Regions from separate parts of the Streptomyces sp. NPDC002790 genome, predicted to be linked through region 1. Evidence: riboswitches for the same ligand, from Rfam matches in the RefSeq annotation. Region 1 holds a riboswitch; each other region holds the start of a gene.
The links. Region 1 has a riboswitch for cyclic di-AMP ahead of ABT004_RS34910 (transglycosylase family protein). Riboswitches for the same ligand answer to the same signal wherever they lie in the genome.
Positions count from the first base shown of each region.

Region 2: linked by a shared signal. The riboswitch ahead of ABT004_RS16385 (M23 family metallopeptidase) and the one ahead of ABT004_RS34910 (transglycosylase family protein) in region 1 are both predicted to bind cyclic di-AMP.
Region 3: linked by a shared signal. The riboswitch ahead of ABT004_RS12365 (M23 family metallopeptidase) and the one ahead of ABT004_RS34910 (transglycosylase family protein) in region 1 are both predicted to bind cyclic di-AMP.

Region 1 is NZ_JBEOVM010000173.1:1,455-8,125, forward strand. Features, by position in the region: gene eno (phosphopyruvate hydratase) at 1-1,144, opposite strand, end outside; gene ABT004_RS34910 (transglycosylase family protein) at 1,453-2,178, opposite strand; cyclic di-AMP (ydaO/yuaA leader) riboswitch at 2,183-2,341, opposite strand; gene ABT004_RS34915 (transglycosylase family protein) at 2,522-3,550, opposite strand; gene ABT004_RS34920 (cytochrome P450 family protein) at 3,694-4,977, opposite strand; gene ABT004_RS34925 (nucleoside triphosphate pyrophosphohydrolase) at 4,997-6,022, opposite strand; gene ABT004_RS34930 (SurA N-terminal domain-containing protein) at 6,069-6,671, opposite strand, start outside.
Region 2 is NZ_JBEOVM010000030.1:21,330-28,000, forward strand. Features, by position in the region: gene ABT004_RS16385 (M23 family metallopeptidase) at 38-1,090, opposite strand; cyclic di-AMP (ydaO/yuaA leader) riboswitch at 1,102-1,246, opposite strand; gene ABT004_RS16390 (PP2C family protein-serine/threonine phosphatase) at 1,526-2,647, opposite strand; tRNA gene ABT004_RS16395 (tRNA-Met) at 2,847-2,920, opposite strand; gene ABT004_RS16400 (alginate lyase family protein) at 2,983-4,206, opposite strand; gene ABT004_RS16405 (hypothetical protein) at 4,320-4,868, opposite strand; gene ABT004_RS16410 (hypothetical protein) at 4,906-5,052, opposite strand; gene ABT004_RS16415 (DUF5994 family protein) at 5,058-5,618, opposite strand; gene ABT004_RS16420 (DUF5994 family protein) at 5,783-6,253, opposite strand.
Region 3 is NZ_JBEOVM010000019.1:26,435-33,105, forward strand. Features, by position in the region: gene ABT004_RS12350 (APC family permease) at 1-96, opposite strand, end outside; gene ABT004_RS12355 (TetR/AcrR family transcriptional regulator) at 325-963, shown strand; gene ABT004_RS12360 (SGNH/GDSL hydrolase family protein) at 1,055-1,882, opposite strand; gene ABT004_RS12365 (M23 family metallopeptidase) at 2,068-2,850, opposite strand; cyclic di-AMP (ydaO/yuaA leader) riboswitch at 2,854-3,021, opposite strand; gene ABT004_RS12370 (tyrosine-protein phosphatase) at 3,409-4,206, shown strand; gene ABT004_RS12375 (FtsX-like permease family protein) at 4,451-6,671, opposite strand, start outside.

The DNA of each region.
Region 1 (6,671 bases):
AGTTGGTGGCGACGGCCAGGTCGGCGATGGTGACGTCCTCGGTCTCGCCGGAGCGGTGGGACATCATGCACTTGAACCCGTTGCGCTGGGCGAGCTCGACGGCGTCCAGGGTCTCGGTCAGCGAACCGATCTGGTTCACCTTCACGAGCAGAGCGTTCGCCGAGTTCTCCTCGATGCCGCGGGCCAGGCGCTCCGGGTTGGTGACGAAGAGGTCGTCGCCGACGATCTGGACCTTGTCACCCAGCTTCTCGGTGAGAACGTTCCAGCCGGCCCAGTCGTCCTCGAACAGCGGGTCCTCGACGGAGACGAGCGGGTACGCGGAGACGAGCTCCTCGTAGTACTCCGTCATCTCGGCGGCGGAGCGCTCCTTGCCCTCGAACTGGTACTTGCCGTCCTTGTAGAACTCGGAGGCGGCGACGTCGAGCGCGAGGGCGATCTGCTGGCCGGGAACGTAGCCGGCCTCCTTGATGGCCTCGAGGATCAGGTCGAGGGCCTCACGGTTCGAGCCCAGGTTCGGGGCGAAGCCGCCCTCGTCGCCCAGGCCCGTGGCCAGGCCCTTGCTCTTCAGGACCTTCTTCAGCGTGTGGTAGACCTCGGCGCCCCAGCGCAGGGCCTCGGAGAAGGACTCCGCGCCGATCGGGGCGATCATGAACTCCTGGATGTCGACGTTGGAGTCCGCGTGGGATCCACCGTTCAGGATGTTCATCATCGGCACCGGGAGAAGGTGCGCGTTCGGGCCGCCCAGGTAGCGGAAGAGCGGCAGGTCCGACGCCTCGGACGCGGCGTGCGCGACGGCGAGGGAGACGCCGAGGATGGCGTTGGCGCCGAGCGAGCCCTTGTTGTCGGTGGCGTCCAGGTCGAACATCGCCTGGTCGATCAGGCGCTGCTCGGTGGCGTCGTAGCCGACGAGCTCCGGGCCGATCTGCTCGATGACGGCGAGGACGGCCTTCTCGACGCCCTTGCCCTGGTAACGGTTGGGGTCACCGTCGCGGAGTTCGATGGCCTCGAAGGCACCGGTGGAGGCACCCGACGGGACGGCCGCACGGCCGGTGCTCCCGTCGTCGAGGCCGACCTCGACCTCGACCGTGGGATTGCCTCGGGAGTCCAGGATTTCCCGGGCTACGACGACGTCGATGGACGGCACGAGCATCTCCTTCTGGGATGTGACGAAGCTTTGCGGGCACCGTCGGACAACGGGTCCCGCATCCCCGAGCGTAACCGGCCCGAGGGCATCGGCCATCCGAACGCCCGTCTTGTGGACAACGCCGTTAGCGAAATGTTCCTTAACGGAACAAAAACAGCGACCTCCCTCCCGGCTGCGCCGGGAGGGAGGTCGCCGAAGTGAGCGGCCCGTGGGGACGGGGTGCGGCGGGGCTCGGCGTCCGCCGATGCCGAGCCCGTACCTGGTGGCCCTGTGCGGGCCTGGTGGCCCCTGCGCGGGGCCGGACGGTCTTAGCTGAGGTGCAGCTGCTGACCCGGGTAGATCAGGTCCGCGTCCTTGACGATGTCCTTGTTCTTCTCGAACAGCTTCTGCCAGTTCGAGTCGTGCGCCTCGGCGATCTTGCTGAGGGTGTCGCCGGTCTTCACCTTGTACTCGCCGTCACCCTTCTCGACCTTGTTACCGGTCGGGGTGGTGACGGTGTCCTGCTTCGGAGCCGCCTGCTTCGGGGCCTCCTGCTTGGGGGCCGCCTGCTTCGGGGCCTCCTGCTTCGGCTGCTCGCGCTGCTCGGAGCGGTCGGCACGCTGCTGCGTGCTCTGGGTGTCCTGCTGCTGCGAGGACGAGTCGTCCGCGCCACCCTCGTTCGGGGTGGAGGACAGGCCCGAGCCGCAGTTCGGCCAGGCACCGTTGCCCTGCGAGGCGAGAACCTTCTCGCCGACGGCTATCTGCTGCGCCTTGGAGGCCTGGTCGGCGGTGGAGGCGTACTGCGAGCCGCCGTAGGCGGACCAGGTGGAGGACGAGAACTGCAGGCCACCGTAGAAACCGTTGCCGGTGTTGGTGGACCAGTTGCCGCCGGACTCGCACTGCGCGACCTGGTCCCACTCGGACGTGGTCGCGGCGGAGGCCGAACCGGCACCCATCAGCGGCACGGCGACGGCGGCAGCGGCGACTCCGCCGAGCGTGGCGACGCGAACGGCCTTGGAGGGGCGGCGGTGCTTGTTGTTGCCGGAAAACAGCATGGAGATATCTCCTCACCGACGCCTGCGAGGTGAGCTGTCGGGTTCGGACCAGTGAGTGTCCGGCAGACGCATCCTTGTGCGCTGCTTAACCCCAAGCCCGTCCGGTCTCCCGGAAGGGCGGCTTACCTGGGTCCCCCGCTCCTGCCTACGGCGCTTACGCGTCGACTGTTCCCGTACGGACGTTGGCAGGATTCGGCGTGACGTCCATCGGGGCCCGCTGAAGCGAGCGGTCACGAACGTAAGCGGTCGATCCGTCCGATTTCAAAGTCGATCAGGGGCTTTGAGACCCATGTCTCACTCGATCGACATCGGACAAAGCCCCCTCAAACGGCCCGAACTCCCGCTACCTTTTGCCCGATCCGTCCCCAAGATCCAGGCTCTGACCAGGAAGGATGAGGTCTGGGTCGGTACCTACCGTCTCCTTGTTCCGCTCGTAGAGCGCGTCCCATCCGCCGTGCACGTCCTGAGCCTTCGCGATGTCCCAGAGGTTGTCGCCGGCGTGCACCTCGTACGTGTCGTCGCCGCGCTTCTCGTCACGCGAGGCGTGACGCCCCTCTCCCGTACGGGAGTCGGAACCGTCGTCACCGGCACGGTCTCCGCGGTGGCGGCCCGCCGTGGCGTCGTCCGACGCGGCACCGTCACCGTCACCGGAGGGGGAGGCGGACGGCGAGGCCGTTTCGGAGGAGGAGGAGGCCGTGTCGTCGCCGTCAGAAGGTGCGTGGGACTTGTCACTTGAGGGGGACGGGGAGCCCTCGGCGCTGCTACCGGAGGTATCGCGCGAGGGGTCGGCCGACGGCTCGTCCGACGCGTCGGAACCCTCACCGCCGTCGTGACCCTTGTCTCCCGAATCGGCTGAATCGGTGGAGCCCGCCTTGTCGGCGTCGTCGTCCGACTTGTTGTCGGCATCGGTGTCCGACGGCTCGGACGCGGAATCGGATGCCGACTCGGACGGCTGCGGCGACGCGGAGACGCCCGGATCGACCTCCGCCGAGTCGTCGCCCTTGGTGAGGTCCGCGGTGAGCGAGCACATCGGCCAGGCACTCACACCCTTGGCGTCAAGAACCTTCTCGGCGACGGCTATCTGCTGCGAGCGGCTGGCCTGGTCGGCACGCGGGGCGTAGTCGAGCCCCCCGTACTGCTCCCATCTCTCCTGCGTGAACTGGAGGCCGCCGTAGTAGCCGTTACCGGCATCCAGGCTCCACTGCCCACCGCTCTCGCACTCGGCGAGCTTGTCCCACGCCTGCGTGGTCGCGGCGCTCGCGCCGCTCGCGGCGAACAGCGGGATCGCGATGGCGCTGCCGGCGACTCCGGCGGCGACGACGAGAGCAGGGGCCTGGCGGGGGCGACGGTGTCGACCGTTCCCGGAGAGCATGCGGTTGCCTTTCGCGAGACTGATGCTGCTACGCGCGACGGGTGGTGCAAGTGGTGCGGGTTGTGCATGTGTCGCGATGATCCGTGAACGTAGCTGCACTCGAACGCCTGTCACAAGTCGATGCAGCGAAGATCACGTGAATGTCACATTGCTGACGGCCCGTCAGTTCCGGCGGGGTTCTGACGCGTCGTGAACTCCACCGGGAGCGTGCGCAGTCCACGCATGATGAGCCCGCCACGCCACCGCAAATCGTCAGGTTCCACCGCAAGTCGCAGGTCCGGGAGGCGCGTCAGGAGCGTGCCGAGGGCGGCCTGTCCCTCCAGGCGCGCGAGCGGGGCGCCGAGGCAGTAGTGGATGCCGTGTCCGTACCCGAGGTGCTGGTTGTCGCGGCGGGAGAGGTCGAGGGTGTCGGGCTCGGTGAAGCGCGCCGGGTCGCGGTCGGCGGCGGCGAGCACGACGAGAACCGGGTCGCCCGCACCGATCTCCACGCCGCCGATGGTCAGCGACGCCCTGGCGAACCGCCACGTGGCCATCTCCACCGGCCCGTCGAAGCGCAGGAGTTCCTCGATCCCCGTCTCCAGCAGGCCCGTCTCCCCTGCCGCGATCGACCTCTGCAGAAGCCCCCTCTGCTCGGGATGCGTGAGCAGGGCGTACGTGCCGTTGCCGATCAGGTTGACGGTCGTCTCGAACCCGGCGAAGAGCAGCACGAAACACATGGCCGCCACCTCGTTCTCCGTGAGGTGTTCGCCGTGGTCGGAGGCGCGGATCAGGTCGGAGATCAGGTCGTCCGTCAGGTCGCCGCGTTTGCGGTGGATCAGGTCGACCAGGTACGCGCGGATCCGCTTCACCGCGCGGCCCACTCCGCCGCGGGGGCCGCCGCCGTGGCGGATCATCATGCCCGCCCATTCGCGGAAGTCGTCCTGGTCCTCGCGGGGGACGCCGAGGAGGTCGCAGATGGCGTAGATGGGGAGGGGGAAGGCGAAGTCGTGGATGAGGTCGGCTTCGCCGTTCGCCGCGAAGGCGTCGATGAGGTCGTCCGTCAACTGCTGGACGCGTGGCGCGAATTCGGCGACGCGGCGTGGGGTGAACGCCTTCGAGACGAGGCGGCGCAGGCGGGTGTGGTCCGGCGGGTCGATGTTGAGGAGGTGGGTGGTCAGCTCGGCCTTGCGTTCACCGGGGATACCCGTCTTGCCCTTGGCGTGGCTCGGCTCGTCGTGGTGGTCCGCGTTCTTGCTGAGCCGTGGGTCGGCGAGCGCCTGGCGGGCGTCCGCGTACCGGGTGACCAGCCAGGCCTCGACGCCGCTCGGCAGCGTGGTGCGGTGCACGGGGGCGTGCTCGCGCAGCCAGGCGTAGGCGGGGTACGGGTTGCCGGCGAACTCCCAGCTGAAGAGTTCGGGGGCGCTGGAGGGAGTGGGGCTCTCGGTCACCACCTGACCGTAACCGGCCCTATGAGGTGGTGAGCCCCTCGGTCGTGCGTACCGCGTCCCGGTAGGCACGGGCGGCGGCTCTGAGTGCTGCCTCCGGGTCGACGCCTTCGGCCTCGGCGCGCAGGGCGAGGGTGAGGAGTTCGTAGCCGATGTCGTCTCCCGTGGGCACCGGGACGTCCAGGTTCGCCGTGCGTACCCGGGAGGCGAGTTTGGCGGCGAGGGCGAGGGACGGCTGGCCGAGGGGGACGCCGTCCGTGACGGAGGCGCGGCGCTTGGACTCGCCCTTCTTGCGGAGCCAGATCTCCCGGACCTCCTCCGGGGTCGCGGCGCTCTCGTCGCCGAAGACGTGCGGGTGGCGGTGGATGAGCTTGTCGACGATGCCGCCCGCGACGTCGTCGATGGAGAAGGGGGCCTCTTCCTCGGACTCCGCCGAGGCCTCCTCGGCGATGCGGGCGTGGAAGACGACCTGGAGGAGTACGTCGCCGAGTTCCTCGCGCAGTTCGTCGCGGTCGTTGGTCTCGATGGCCTCGACGAGTTCGTAGGCCTCCTCGATGGCGTACTTGGCGAGGTCCTCGTGGGTGCGCTGCTTCGACCAGGGGCATTCGCGGCGGATCCGGTCCATGACCTGGACGAGGTCGAGGAGGCGGGCGCCGGGCAGGTCGTAGGAACCGGGGAGCAGTTCGAGGTTCGGCATCTGTTCGCGGCCCGAGCCGGCGAGCCGCGCCAGGCCGTCCGTGAGCTGCCGGTCGCCCTCGGCGGTGGCGAGGACGACGAGTGTGCGCCCGCCGTCGGCGCAGCGGTCGACGAGCTCGCGGGCGGTGGGCGCGGCGATCGTGACCTGGACGCCCGCGTCCTTCACGTACGGCAGCTGCGGGTGCGCGGCGTCGGCGCACAGCACCTCGTCGGCCGTGCGCAGCGTCTGCCAGGCCTGCCAGGAGAGGAGCCCGGGGGCGACCCGGTGGCTGGTGGTGAGCAGGACGACGCGGCCGGCGGTGTCGCCTGCGGCGGCGGGGGCGTGGTGGTCGTGCGCCTCGGGTTCGTTCACCCCTCGAACGTAACGCAGGCCACTGACAACCCCGCCTCCCCCGGGTCTACGCGGTCTGCTGCTGGGCCGGGGCTTCCTTGGTGATCTGTCGCAGCCAGGGTGTCTTGGCGTCGACCCGGCTGTTCTTGGTGACGTCCCAGGTCCCGTAGCGGGGGTTGAGGTCGACGTTCAGCTCCTTGGAGGCGCTGGTGAGTGCCTTCCAGAAGACGGCCTTGCCCTGGGGGGTCTGCATGTCGGCGCCGAGCGCGGTCGACAGCTTCTGCGCCTCGATCTCCGTGCGCAGGCTCTCGGTGAGCCGCTTCGGCGGGACGTTGTACTGCTGCAGCCAGGCGACCTCCAACTGCTCGGAGCCGCCCGCCTGTTGCTCCAGGCCGGAGCGCATGCTCTGCATCTCCTTGCGGGTGACGGAGATGTCCGCGTCGGTGGCGGCGCGGTGCAGGACGCGGTCGAGGACCATCGTGTGCAGTGTGTTGCGGGTGAGGCCGCCGGTCTTGGCGATGGCCTGTTCGTACTGGGCGGAGTCCTTGGTGGCGGTCTGTTGTGCGTCCCGCACCTCGTTCACCCGGTTCTCCAGCTGCGAGACGGTGATCCGCTGGCCGCCGACGACGGCCGCGGCACCGGGGTGCGCTTCGCTGCCGCAGGCGGTGAG
Region 2 (6,671 bases), on a different contig from region 1:
CGGGGGGTGAGCGCCAGGACCGCCGGAGTTCACGTGTTCAGGGCGTGAGGCCCTTTTCGCGCAGCCACGACGCCGGGTCGACGCCGGTGGACTGCCCGCCGGGGTGGACCTCCAGGTGGAGGTGCGGCCCGGTGACATTGCCCGTGGCGCCCACGCGGCCGATGACATCGCCGGTGCTGACCTTCTGGCCCGCGCTGACATTGAGCGAGGACTGGTGGCAGAACCACAGCTCGGTGCCGTCGTCGAGGGTGAGCACCGTGCGGTATCCGTACGCGCCCGCCCAGCCGGCCTCCGTGACCGTGCCGGAGTGGATGGCGCGGATCGGCGTACCGGTGGAGGCGGCGAAGTCGAGGCCCGTGTGGTACCCGGAGGACCACATGGAGCCGGGCTGGCCGAAGGTGCCGGAGAGCGTGTACGAGGCGACCGGGAGCTTGAAGCTCTTGGCCAGCTTGGCGAGGCGCTCGGCCTCGGCCTTGCGGCGGGCCTCCGCCTCGGCCTTCTTCTTCTCGGCGAGCTCCTTGGCCTTGGCCGCGTCCTGCTTGGCCGCGGCCTCGACGGCCGCCTGCTTCGCGGCGGCCTCCTCCGCGGCCTGCTTCGCGGTGGCGTCGGCCGCGTCCTGCTGCGTCTCGGCCTGCTGCATGATGCGGGCCCGCAGCGCCTCGCCCGCGCCGGTCTGCCCGTCGGCGGCCTCGGCCTGGGTGATACCGGCGCCGCTCAGCGGGGAGGCCGTGGCGCCGGAGTCGGAATCGGAGTCCGAGCCGTCGGACATCAACGAGCCCACGCCCGGCAGCGACTTGGCCGCGGGCAGCGAGTCCTTGACCGCCGACAGGTCGGGCATGGATATGTGGACCGCGGGCTTGCCGCCCTGTGCGGTGGCGATGCCGCCCGCACCGACGGCGGCGACCACGCCGACGCCGAGAACAGTGGAGCTACGAGCGAATCCACCACGGCGGCGGGCTGTGCGATGCCTGCCGCGGACGGGGGAGACGGACTCCTCGGTGGGATTCCACTCCTCCCAGGTCTCCTGCTCGACGCCGAAGTCGTCTTCGGGTCCGTAGAAGAAGTCTGGGGCAGGCCGGTTCGACGCCACGGGGGCGCTCTCCTTTCCTTCCTTCTCGCCTACCGGGTTAGCTGACGGGTTCGGAGCAGGAAGGTCTCCTACCGACATCGCGAGCTTCAACGATGTCCGATTCACCCCAAGTTGATGGTTCCCCGGTTCCCTTGCGGGATTAAGCGTGTGCGCACGGAGCTGTCTCTTGTGACGGCTGGGACGACCGCGCTGCGTTATCGAACGTTAATAGACAGCAGACAATAATTCCAAGCGCTTCCCACTGATCGTTCACGACTCTGGCCAGGACTTATCGGGACACGAGCGGGCGGATCGGGGCGAGTTGGCAGAGCCTCGCAAACGTCCGCGCAAGTGATGGTGCGTCAATTGTTATGCGGAGCGGCGCCGTTCGACTACGGTCGGCTACCACAGGTAACAACGATCAAGAAACTCGGGCCCGCCCAACAGCCCCGCCCCTCAGCCCCGCCGCACGGCGAGCAGCGCCATGTCGTCCTTCGTCCCGCCGCCGGTATGCGCGCGCACCTCCACGGCGAGGGCCGCGAGGAGTTCATCGGGTCCGGGGAAGACGCGTCCGGAGAGCCGGGCCGCCGGATCGTAGAAGCGGCCGCTCGGGTCGCGCGCCTCGGAGAGCCCGTCGGTGTAGAGCAACAGCGTGGCCGCGGACGGGAACGCCGCCTCGACGGCCCGGTCGGGCCAGCTGCCGAGTTCGCTCATGCCGAGCGGCAGCGCCGCCTGGCACGGGTCGAGTGCGCGTACGGTGCCGTCGCCGAGCAGCAGCAGCGGGCTGGGGTGACCGCGGTTGAGGACGCGGACGAGTTCGACGCCGTGCGGGATCTCGACGAGCACGGCCGTGGTGAAGCCCTCGAAGTCGTCGATGCCGCTGCGCCGGGTGCCCTCGCGGGCCAGCGCCCGCTCCAGGCGCTGGGCGACGGCCTCCAGGGAGCCCTCCTGCTCGGCGGCCTCCCGGAACGCGCCGATGACGACGGCGACCGCGGCGACCGCGCCCATGCCCTTGCCGCGTACGTCGCCGACGATGATCCGGATGCCGTGCGGAGTGTCCTGGACCGCGTACAGGTCACCGCCGATGAACGCGCCGGCCTGCGCCGCCTCGTAGCGCGCCGCGATCACGAAGCCGCCGAGCCGCTGGGGCGGCCGGGGCAGCACCGCGAGCTGCGCGGCCTGGGCGATCTCGCGGGCGGAGGCCAGCTGCTCGTAACCGCGGTACACGATCCGGTTGATCACACAGGCCAGGACGCAGACGGTGGCCACGGTCACGACCTCGGTGACGAACACGGAGTCGAGGTTCTCCGTGAAGCGCAGGTGCACGGCGGTGATCGCAACGATCGACACGACGCCCGTCAGGATCGTCGCGCCGAGCGAGAAGAACGGGGCGGCGACCAGTGGCGCCGCGCTGAACAAAGGGGCGCCGGGAAAGCCCTTGGGGGTGACGTACTCGTAGATCGCACCGCCGATGATGAGCAGCAGGGGCAGCAGCCGCAGGAAGAGGCGGGTGCTCACGGTGTCGGAGCCGTGCCGCCTCCGTCTCCCGCTGGTGCCTCCTGTTCGCTGCCCCACCACTCGTCTCCTGCCGTTCCCTGCCAGCTTCCGGCGTCTCACCAAGAGTTCCCGCACGGGGGCGTGCGGGCGAGCAGGGGTGGGCCGTACGGGTGGGGAACGTGACGTGCGCAACACGGGTGACCGCGCGGGCGGGGGCGGAAACGGAACACAAATGACCAGAGGCCGGAATCTCAGTGAGATTCCGGCCTCTGGTCTTCAGTAGCGGGGACAGGATTTGAACCTGCGACCTCTGGGTTATGAGCCCAGCGAGCTACCGAGCTGCTCCACCCCGCGCCGTTGTGTTCACAACTCTACGCCATCAGGGGGAGTGAACGCGAATCGCTTCCCGTGACCGTTCACGCGGCGGCGTGCGTGAGGGTCTCCCACGCCACGAACAGGTCGTCCGTACCCTCCGGCCGCTGCTTGTGGGTGAGCTTCTCGGTCTGCGGGAGGTCCATCTTCAGCCGCCCCTGAAGGTGCTGGAGGCCCACCTCCGTGTCGGGCCCCATGTCCCGCTGCACCTTGCCGCCGCACAGCCAGGACGGGGCCTTGGTGCCCAGCTGGTACTTGGAGTGCAGTTCGAGCGCGGCGGCGAGCCGTTCCTTCACCTCTCCGTACAGGTCGACGCCCTGGTGCCAGGCGGTCTCCGCCATGTGGGAGGTGGCGGCGAGGGAGTAGCTGGCGTGCTTGAAGTTGCGGCAGGTCTCCTGGGCGAGCCCGTCCTTGAAGGTCTTCTGCCCGAACCAGTACGTCCGCAGTTCCTTCGGGGTGTCGATGTCGCTGCCCTTCGGCTTCACCGGCAGCGGCCCGTCGCTGGAGAGATAGAAGTACGCGGGGACGCGGGCGCGGAAGTGCCCGACGGCCTGGTCGAAGGCCGACTGGTCGTTCAGGTAGACGGCCATGCTCATCGTCGCGTCGGCCATCACCAGGTCCCAGTTGCCGTTGAAGTCGGCGGATCCGCCCCGCACTTCGGGCAGATAGGCCTCGCGCAGCATCCGCTGGAACTTCAGCTCCTGCCCGTCCGGCCAGTCCTTGTACGTGTACTGCATCAGCTCGGCGGCCTTCGCCCAGGACGTGCCGGCCCAGGCGGCCTGCAACCCCGCGTTGTCCGCGGTGTGCCCGGTGACCTTGTCCGACCAGGCGTCCATGATCTCGACGGCCTTGGCGGCGTGCGCCTTGTCGCGGGTGACGTTCCACAGCAGCGCCTGCGTGTACGCCGCGATGGCATCCTCCCGCTCCTCGACGCAGCCCTGCCCGGTCTCGGCGTCGAAGGGGCACTCCACGGTCGCGTACGGCTTGGCCTTGTAGTCGAGGTCGGCGTACTTGCTGTCGCTCATCTCCTTGTACGCGGAGATCCACGGCTCCTGCTTCCGGGCCACGTGGTCACGGACGGCGGCCAGTTGTCCCTTGCCGACCAGGACGCCCGGGTGCGCGAACGGCCCGCCGGAGGGCCGGTGTTCGGGGTGCGCACCCACGTCGGAGTCGGTCCGCGTGGCCCCGCCGCACGCCGTCGCGGCCACCACCAGCAGGGGGACGAGGCCCCCCAGAAGAACGCGTCGCACCCGTGCGCCCGCTGCCATGCAACACCTCCGGTCGGATCAATGGCAGCCTGACGTGTCCTCAGCGGTGGCGCAGTTTCTGTTGCGCCGGTCAGGGGGCGGGCTGGTCGCGGCCGCTCGCGCAGCGTGGCCGCTCACCGCAGGGGCCCGCGCGCCCACACCTCCCGGCCCGACTCCCCGGCGCCCGGCCCCGAGGCGGGCAGTTCCTTCCAGCCCCATGCCCGGAGCAGCTGCCCGACGCCGGCCGCGCGCCTGTTCCCGCCCACACCGGCCACCACAAGGTCCTGGGTGTGGCGGGAGAGCAGCAGGTCGCCGAGGCGGGTCGCTACACCGTGGCGGCGGTGCCCGGACAACACCATCAGCTCGGCCAGCGCGAACACCCGTCCGGACGCGGCGAGTTCCTCCGTCTGCCGTGTCACCTCGACGGGGAGGTCCGCCCACCATGCCCCGTCGCGCTCCAGGCGGTACCCGTAGGCGCAGCCGACGAGTCCGGGCGCGTCGGCGACCGTCATGTCGAACCCGTCGTGCCGAACATGCTGCTCGAAGCGGCCCAGGAAGCTCGCCCGGTCCCGGTACTCGGCCCCGGCCGCACCGCGGTACGCCGTGACGTACACATCGGCGATCCCCTCCCGCTGCTGTTCGGCCTGCCATCGGGTGAGCCTGCGCAGATACACCTCGTCCATCCGGACTCCCCTCGCGGTCCCTCCGCCCCGGCCCGACTCAGTGGGCCGGCTTGTGCGTGGTGCGGTCGCGGTGGCGGCGCGCCCGGGTGGTCGTTCCCCCCTGCTGCGCGTTGAGCCGGTGGATCAGGTAGGCACCGATGGTGATCAGCAGCAGGAGTGCGGCTGCGATGAGTGCGGCGTCCATGGTCCTCACCGCCCCGCGGCCGTGGGGAGGGCGTGGGTGGATGTCGCACCGCCCTCGTACTCCCACGACTCCTGCGCGCTCTGCGGCCGGTCGAGTACGGCGGCGTCACGGAGGTGCGCGATTTCGGCGGCCATGAGATCGGTGGCGGTGAGCGGGGGGCCGTCCGTGGCGCAGGCGGCGCGCATGAGCCGGGCGGCGCTCGCGGCATCCGTCTCGGGCGGGATCACCAGAACGTCGAAGCGTCCGGCCCCGTTGGAGAGCAACAGCAGCTTGTGCGGGTCGAGTTCGGGCGTGAACCAACCGATCCTCATGACGCGGTTGTGGACGGTCACCTTGCGCGGGACGACGGGCCAGAGCATCGGGTTGACGGCGACGCGTGTGATCCGGCCCCACAGCGGATCGAGTGCATCCGCCAGGCCGGGCAGTTCGGCGGCCAGGTCGCGTGAACGAGGCCACCACGCGCCGTCGAGCAGGCCTCGGCCTGTCGGGGACTTGAGCGCCACACGCGCGGCGGAACTCGGAGGCGGAAGGGCGGTGTGAATGGACGTGGTGGTCGCGGTCATCATGCGAACCCGTCTTCGGAGCGACGCGGCAAGCGTCCCCGAGGTCACTGCTCACCGAGGACGAGACCTGCGTGGGTGCCGGAGTACGAAATGCCCTTGGTACGTCAACAGTACTCCTGCGGCCGGGGCCGGTGCGGAGTACGGCCGCGCCTGTCCACGGCGGTCCGTCAACCGGTGGAGGCGCCCTCGGCCGCCAGCAACGCGGTCCCCGTGAGACGCAGCGCCGGGTCGGCCGCCGCGAGCATCAGCCGGGCGGCCGCGTCGGCCCCGGTGTGCGGTGGCACGACGAGCAGGTCCCAGCGACCGGCACCGTGGGAGAAGAGCCGGATCGTGTACGGGTCGAAGCCGGACGCGCACCACCAGGTGGCCGTGACCGTGTGGCCCGTCACGGGCAGGATGCGCGGCTCCTTCCGCCAGCTTCCCCGGCTGGACGCGATCCGGGTCACGAGTCCACGTGACGCGTCGAACACATCGGTGAGGGCGGCCAGTTCGGTGGCCAGGTCGTCGGTGCGGGGCCACCAGGCTCCGCACACCGGCCCCGGCGGGAAGGTCGGCGGGCGCAGGGCCAGTCGGGCGGGCGGGTACGCGTCGGGCCGACCGGAGGTTGTCGAACTGCGGTGGGCGGCGGGTGCGTTCATGACGCACACCCTTCTACGGGCCGACGTGACGGCGAGCCCGGTGTCGTGGCGCGCCGGAAGCGACACCGACGGGGTCGGCGTACGAGGAGCACCCGGTGGCGCCAGCGTACGTCCCGTCCGCTTCCGGTCGGGCAGGAGTACGGTGGGTGACTCTCTCCGTACCGTCGGGCCAGGTCCACGCACGGCAGTCGGCAGGAGCCGCATCCATGCCCCCTCGCACCGAACCATCGACGGGGCCGTGCGGGCCCCCGCGCCGGGCCGGGTCCCAACTCGCCCCCAACAACTCGATCCAGAAGAACAGCAGCCGCAAGTCGAGCCTGATGACGGGTAGGTTCACCCTTTACGTGCCCCGCGCCCCCGGGTGCGGTCCCGAAAACGGCCGGACCCGCGATCTCCACACGCGCGGCTTCGGCGCCGC
Region 3 (6,671 bases), on a different contig from region 1:
CTTGCGCAGCCGTGAGCGCTGCTCGCCCCAGCCTTCGGAGAGGTCGGGCTCGTCCCCGGCGGGCGGGGTCGGCGAGAGGGACGGCGCGTGGGTCACGATTGCTCCTGGCGAGAACAGAACGGGAACAGAACGACGAGAGCACTGACGGCACTTGGGCCCTGCTCGGGCCGCGCCCACCCCCGACCGGCCGACTTATTGACTGAACGGCCAGTCAGTAGTGGAACGTGACGCGACTGTGGCCCCTGCGACGGCGGGGCGTCAAGAGTCCTGCACCTGAACGAGCGCCTGAACGAGTCGGTGCGCAGGAACAACTAGGGTTGCGGCGTGACCAGAGTCCGGTTGAGCGTGGCCGAGCGGCGCGAAGAGCTGCTGGGGGCCGCCATCGAGCAGATCGAGGCGCGCGGAGTGGCCGCCGTGCGCATCGCCGACGTGGCGTCGGCGCTCAGCGTGAGCAACGCGCTGGTGCTGTACCACTTTTCGACGAAGGAGAAGCTCGTCGCGGCCGCGTTCGCGCACGCCGCCGAGAGCGACCTGGCCCACCTGCGCAAGCTGCTCGGCCGCCGCACGACGGCCCTGAAGCGGCTGCGCGCCGCGGTGCGCTGGTACGCGCCGACGGGTCAGGCCAAGGGGTGGCGGCTGTGGATCGAGGGCTGGGCCGCGGCGCTGCGCGAGCCCGCGCTGCGGGAGGTCACACGGGACCTCGACCGGCAGTGGAAGGCGGCGCTCGCGGAGGTGATCGCCGAGGGCGTGGCGGCGGGCGAGTTCGGCTGCCCCGACCCGATGGCGGCGGCGCTGCGGCTCACGGCGCTGCTCGACGGGCTCGCCGTGCAGCTGACGGCGTACGAGGACAAGCGGGCCAGGCCGGCCACGGTGTCGCGGGCCCGCATGCAGGAGTGGGTGGATGAGGCGCTCGCCCGCGAACTGGGGCTCGAGCGCGCGGAGTTGACCGGGGCGGGACGCTGACGGGAAGCCGTCAGCGCCGCCGAACCGCCGAGGGGCGCCGCGTCAGAACGCCGCCTCCCGATGAGTCCTACCCCGTACTGCGGTGAATGCGTCAGGAAGCCCGCTCCAGGTGCGCCTTCACGGCGTGCGGGTCCACGAAGCCCTTGGCCTGCACCCGGTCGCCGGAGGACTCGCCGCGCAGCCTGCGCCCGATCCACGGCACCAGGAACTCCCGCGCCCAGTGGATGTCGTCGCGCCGCACCTCGAACGTGCCGCGCGGGGGCAGCAGCGGCCACGCCTGCTCGGGGTTGGCCGGCACCTCGACGCCGAGCGCCTGGGCGGCACGCAGCGCCACGCGCGTGTGCCCGTCGGGCGACAGGTGGAGGCGGTCGCCGTCCCAGGCCCGGCGGTCCTGGATGGACTTCAGGGACCACAGGTCGAGCATCACGCAGCCGTGGCGGTCGGCTATCGCCCGCAGATGCATGTTGTACGTGGCGATCTTGCCGCGCAGATGCTTGAGCACGGCCACGTCACGGGTGTCGAACCCGGTGGCCACCATGACGGTGCCTGCCGCGTCGGCGAGCCGGACGACAGCCTTCTCGAAGCGTTCGGCCACGTCGTCCGGGTCGGTGCCGGGGCGGATGATGTCGTTGCCGCCGGCGACCAGGCTCACCAGGTCGGGGGCGAGCTCGACCGCCTTCGGGACCTGGTCCGCGACGACCTGGTCGAGGAGCTTGCCGCGCACGGCCAGGTTCGCGTACCGGAAGGTGTCCTCGGGGACACGGTCGTCCAGGAGGACGGCGAGCCGGTCCGCCCAGCCCGCGAACTTACCGTCGGGGCCGGGGTCGCCGACCCCCTCGGTGAAGCTGTCGCCCACGGCCGCGTAGGAGCGGATCGTGCCGTTGAGTGAGTCCGTGAGTGCTCTCGATTCGTTTGCCACGACCACACATCTTTCACCCTCGGGTGTGACCTACGCGACCGTAGCCAGGGGTTGACGCGTGGTGAGATACCCCACCCGCCACATGGGGAATAAGCGTGGAATAAGCGCGCGAACGCGATTCGGCGCCCGGGGTGCTCCCCGGGCGCCGAAGGGAGCGGGCCGACGGGCGGCCGCTACGTCACGTCTCAGGCGTTCACACCGTGCTCGCTCAGGTACGCGATCGGGTCGATGTCCGAGCCGTAGTCCGCACCCGTGCGGATCTCGAAGTGCAGGTGCGGTCCGGTGACGTTGCCGGTCGCGCCGGACTTGGCGATCTCCTGGCCGGCCGTCACGGTGGCGCCCTGGGCGACACCGATCGACGACAGGTGGCCGTACTGGGAGTAGTGGCCGTCGGCGTGCTGGATGACGACCTCGTTGCCGTACGCGCCGCCCGAGCCGGTCGAGACGACGGTGCCGTCGGCGATCGACTTCACGGAGGTGCCGGTCGGCACCGAGTAGTCGGCGCCGGTGTGGCTGCCGCTGGACCACATGGAGCCGGAGTTGCCGTAGCCCGTGCCCTTGGCGCCGTCGACCGGCGCCGTGTAGTCGCCGGAGGCGGTGGTCTTGGCGCTCGTCTGCGTGGCGGCGGCCCCGCTCTCGGAGCCGGAGTCGTCCGCGGCCGCGCCGCCGAGGTCGAGCTTGACGCCGATCTTGAGGTGGTCCGCGTTGGAGCCGACGGCGTCCTTGTTGTTCTCGTACAGCTTCTTCCAGCCGCCGTCGACGTCCTGCGCCTTGGCGATCTTCGAAAGCGTGTCACCGGCCTTGACGGTGTACGTCGTGGTGTCGGCGGTGCCGCCGGACGTCGCGGCCTGTGCGCCGGTGGCGCCCATCAGCGGGAGCGCCACGGCGACTCCACCGGCGGAGGCGACGGCGGCGACACGGGCGATGCGCTGGGAGGTCGAAAGGCGGTGCTTTCCCTTTGCGGGCATGCTGATTTTCCTCTCCGTCGCCTACGAGGTGAGCTGTCGGGTTCGGGCTGGAGATGCCCGGCCACGCCCGGGGTGCGGGCGCGGCTTCACCCCTAGCCGCTTCGGGAAATCCCTACGCGGCGTACTGCGTGTGGGTCCCCCGCTCCTGCCGTGGACGGGTAGTCGAAAGGAATCCGGGCGGCGGCAGGACTAGGCGTTCCGACCGGATTGATTGGTGACCGTAGGCGAACCGCAATGGCTACGACAAACCCCGAATTCGCTTGCGGCGGCAATTCATTGGGTTTCCGGGGCCGTCCTGCGTAACCCTGCGTCGACATTCTCTGCTTTACCAACGCCATACCTTCGGGGATTACTGGGCAGGCAATCCTGGCCGCCCGGCACGCAGCGTCACGAACATGAAGCCGGTCACGCACACGCCCACAAGCCCCTCCGATCCATGCACAGTTGACACAGAACGGGGCGAATCGGACAGATGGTTGCCTGGGGAACCGATGTCGTATCGTCAGGAGCGCGCCCACCGGCGACCCAACGCCGGTGCACCGATTGGGAGGAGCCCCTGTGACGCAGCACGCACCGTCCACCGAGCCCGAGCTGACCGGAGTGCGCAACTTCCGAGACGTGGGCGGCCTTCCCACCGTGGACGGCCGGCGCGTGCGTCAGGGCGTTCTGTTCCGCAGCGGTCACCTCGCCCACGCCACGGCCGAGGACTCGAGCTTCCTCTCCTCCCTCGGCCTGCACACGGTCTTCGACTTCCGCAACGGCGCCGACCTGACGCTGGAAGGCGCGGACGTCGAGCTGCCCGGCGTGCGCAATCAGAACCTGCCGCTCAACGACCCGGCCGACGGCGCCGAATTCTGGACCATGGTCCGCGACGGCAACATCGATCAGCTGCGCCAGATCCTCTCCGAGGGCCGCGCGGCGAACCGGCTCGTCGAGTCCTACCGCACCATGATCAAGGAGCGCACCGCCGAGCACAGCCGCGTGCTGCACTCCCTCGCCGAGGACAGCCTCCCCGCGCTGATGCACTGCGCGGCGGGCAAGGACCGCGCGGGCCTGTCGATCGCGGTGACGCTGCTCGCGGTGGGCGTGGAGCGCGACGCCATCGAGGCGGACTACCTCAAGTCCAACGAGAAGCACCGCCGCTACAACGTGCGCCGCACCGCCACCGCGAAGGACGCCTACTCCCCCGAGATCATGGAGCTGCTCAGCCCGCTCTTCGACGCCCGCATCGAGTACCTCAACGCGGGCCTCGAGACCATCGACGAGCACTGGGGCGGCACGGACCGCTACCTCGAAGAGGGCCTGAAGCTCACTGCGGCGACGCGCGAGCGACTGCGCGAGCGCCTTCTCGCCTGACCGCCGAGCGCCGAGCGCCGAGCGCCGGAGGGTGTCTGGCCCGAGCGTCGCAAGTGCCTGGCACGAGCGCCGCAGGTGCCTGGCCCGTGCATCGCAAGTGCCTGGCACGAGCGCCGCACGGGCTGGGCCCAGGCGCCACACGGGCTGGGCCGGGGCGCCACACGGGCCGGGCGCGAGCGACGCATGGGCCGGCCCCGAGCGTCGCAGGACGCCCGGCGTCGCCCACCCCGTTCGAGGTCCGCCGTCACCCCTCCCTGTCGCGAAGTGCCGCGCGGGCGGGGAGGGTCACGGCGAGCAGGCCGAGGCACACCGCGCTTGCCGCGAACGTGCCGTACAGCAGCGGCGGTATGTACGGGGACTCACCCGTCATGCCGCGCATCATCGGGGTCAGCGTGATCATCGCGATGGCGGTGCCGAGCGCCACCCCCGCGGCCGATACCAGCAGGCTCTCCCAGCGGAGCATCCGCAGCACCTGGCGGCGCGTGGAGCCGACGAGGCGGAGCACCGTCAGTTCGCGACGGCGGTCCAGGACCGTCATCACCAGTGTGTTGACCGCCGCGACGGCGGCGAAGCCGCCCAGGACCGCGGCCATCATGTAGTTGGACCATGCGCCCATTTCGCTGTCCACGCTCTGCTCGACGGCGTAGCCCGAGGCGTCCGTGACCTTGCCGAGTGCGGTGAGCGGCGCGGCGTCGCCGCCGCGCACCAGCAGCGTGCTGTCGAAGGCCGATGTGACGTGTCCTGACAGGGAGGCACGGTCCATGGTCACCGCCGCCAGCCCGAGGCCCCGGCCGTACACCGCCGCGACGTGCGGGCGGGCCTTCGTGCCGTCGGGGAGACGGAGCGGCAGCCTGTCGCCCACCTTCACCTTCGCCGCCGTGGCGAGGGTCTTGTCGATGGCGATGCGGTCCGCGCCCACGCGATCCAGGCTTCCGGCGCGCACATCCAGATCCTGCACCTTGGCGAGCTCCGCGCCCGAGCCCGAGATTCCCTGGGCCGCGGTCGCCTGCAGCGACGTCTCCCCACCCGAGTCGACCGGTATGAGCACCTGCGTGTCCAGCAGGCTCACAGCCGCGTCGACACCGGGAGTGCGGGCTGCCCGGTCGGCGGCGCCCGCGGGCAGACCTGCGGGGTTGGTCACGACGTGGTCCGCCGTGATGCCGTCGCGCAGCTGGTCCGCGGACACCTTGCTCTCGCTTGTGTGCATGAAGACCAGCGTCGAGGCGAAGGCCATCGCCAGCACGATTGGCGTGATCGCGGAGGCCAACCGGCGGGAATTCGTCCGGGAGTTGGCGGCCGCCAGCGAGGCCGAGGCGCCACCGCCACGCAGCAGCAGGCCGAAGAGGGCCGCGCACAGCCGGGCCAGCAGCGGGCCGAGCAGGGCGACGGCGAGCATGAAGAGCATGACGACGCCGAGCGAGGCGTTCGCCGCGTCGGCGCCGGCGGTGGAGGCCGCGACGCCGGCGAGCACCGAGCCGCCGCCGAGGGCCGCGACGCCGAGCACGGTACGGATGACGCCCGGCCGCAGCCGCTCCACCGAGGCCTCGGCGAGCGCCTGCCCCGGCTTGATCTTCGCCGGCCTGCGCCCGGCGATCCAGCCCGCGCCGAGCGCCGTGAGCAGCCCGGTCCCGACGGCGGCGACCAGCGGGATCCACGAGACGTGCAGCTCGACCGCCTGCGGGACGGCCCCACGGTCCTTCAGCTGCCCGAACCACCAGTGCGCGAGTCCGATGCCGGGCAGGCACCCCAGCACCCCGGCAAGCGGCGCGACGAGCAGCGCCTCCGCCGCCACCGCCCGGCGGATCTGCCGCGGGGTGGCACCGACAGCCCGCAGCAGCGCGAACTCGCGGGTGCGCTGGCCGACGGAGAGGGCGACCGTGCCTGCCGCGGTGAACACGGCCACCACCGTGGCGATCCCGCCGAAGGAGCCGCCGAGGGCGGTGAGAGTCTCTTTGGCGTACGCCAGGCCGTGGTCCTCGACCTCGCCGCGGTCGTCGCCGGTGAGCACCTGCGCGCCGGAGCCGGCGAGCGCCTTCTCCACGGCACTGGCGAGGGCTCCGGTGTCGGCGCCGTCCTTGGCCAGGACCGCGATGGCATCGGCCTTGCCGGGGTGCCCGGACAGCGCGGGGGCCTCGGCGTCGGCGAACCAGGCGGTGGCCCCGCTTCCGGCCGCTGAGCCTGCCGCCGCACCTGCCGCCGCGGTGTCCCCGGCCCCGGCCTTGGCGATGCCGGACACCCGGAACTCCGCGCGTCCCGCCGCCGTTTCGAGCGCGACGGTGTCGCCGACGTCGGCCTTCGCCGTTCGGGCCGCCGCGGCGTCGAGCGCCACCTCTCCCCTGTGCGGCGCGGCGCCCACGGACAGCGCGGTGCCGGTGAAGGCGTGCGAGCCCCAGCCGTGGCCGGTGAGTGCGCCGGTTCCCTGCCGCACCGGGAAGGTGAAGTCCGCCACCGCGGCCTCGGCGCCC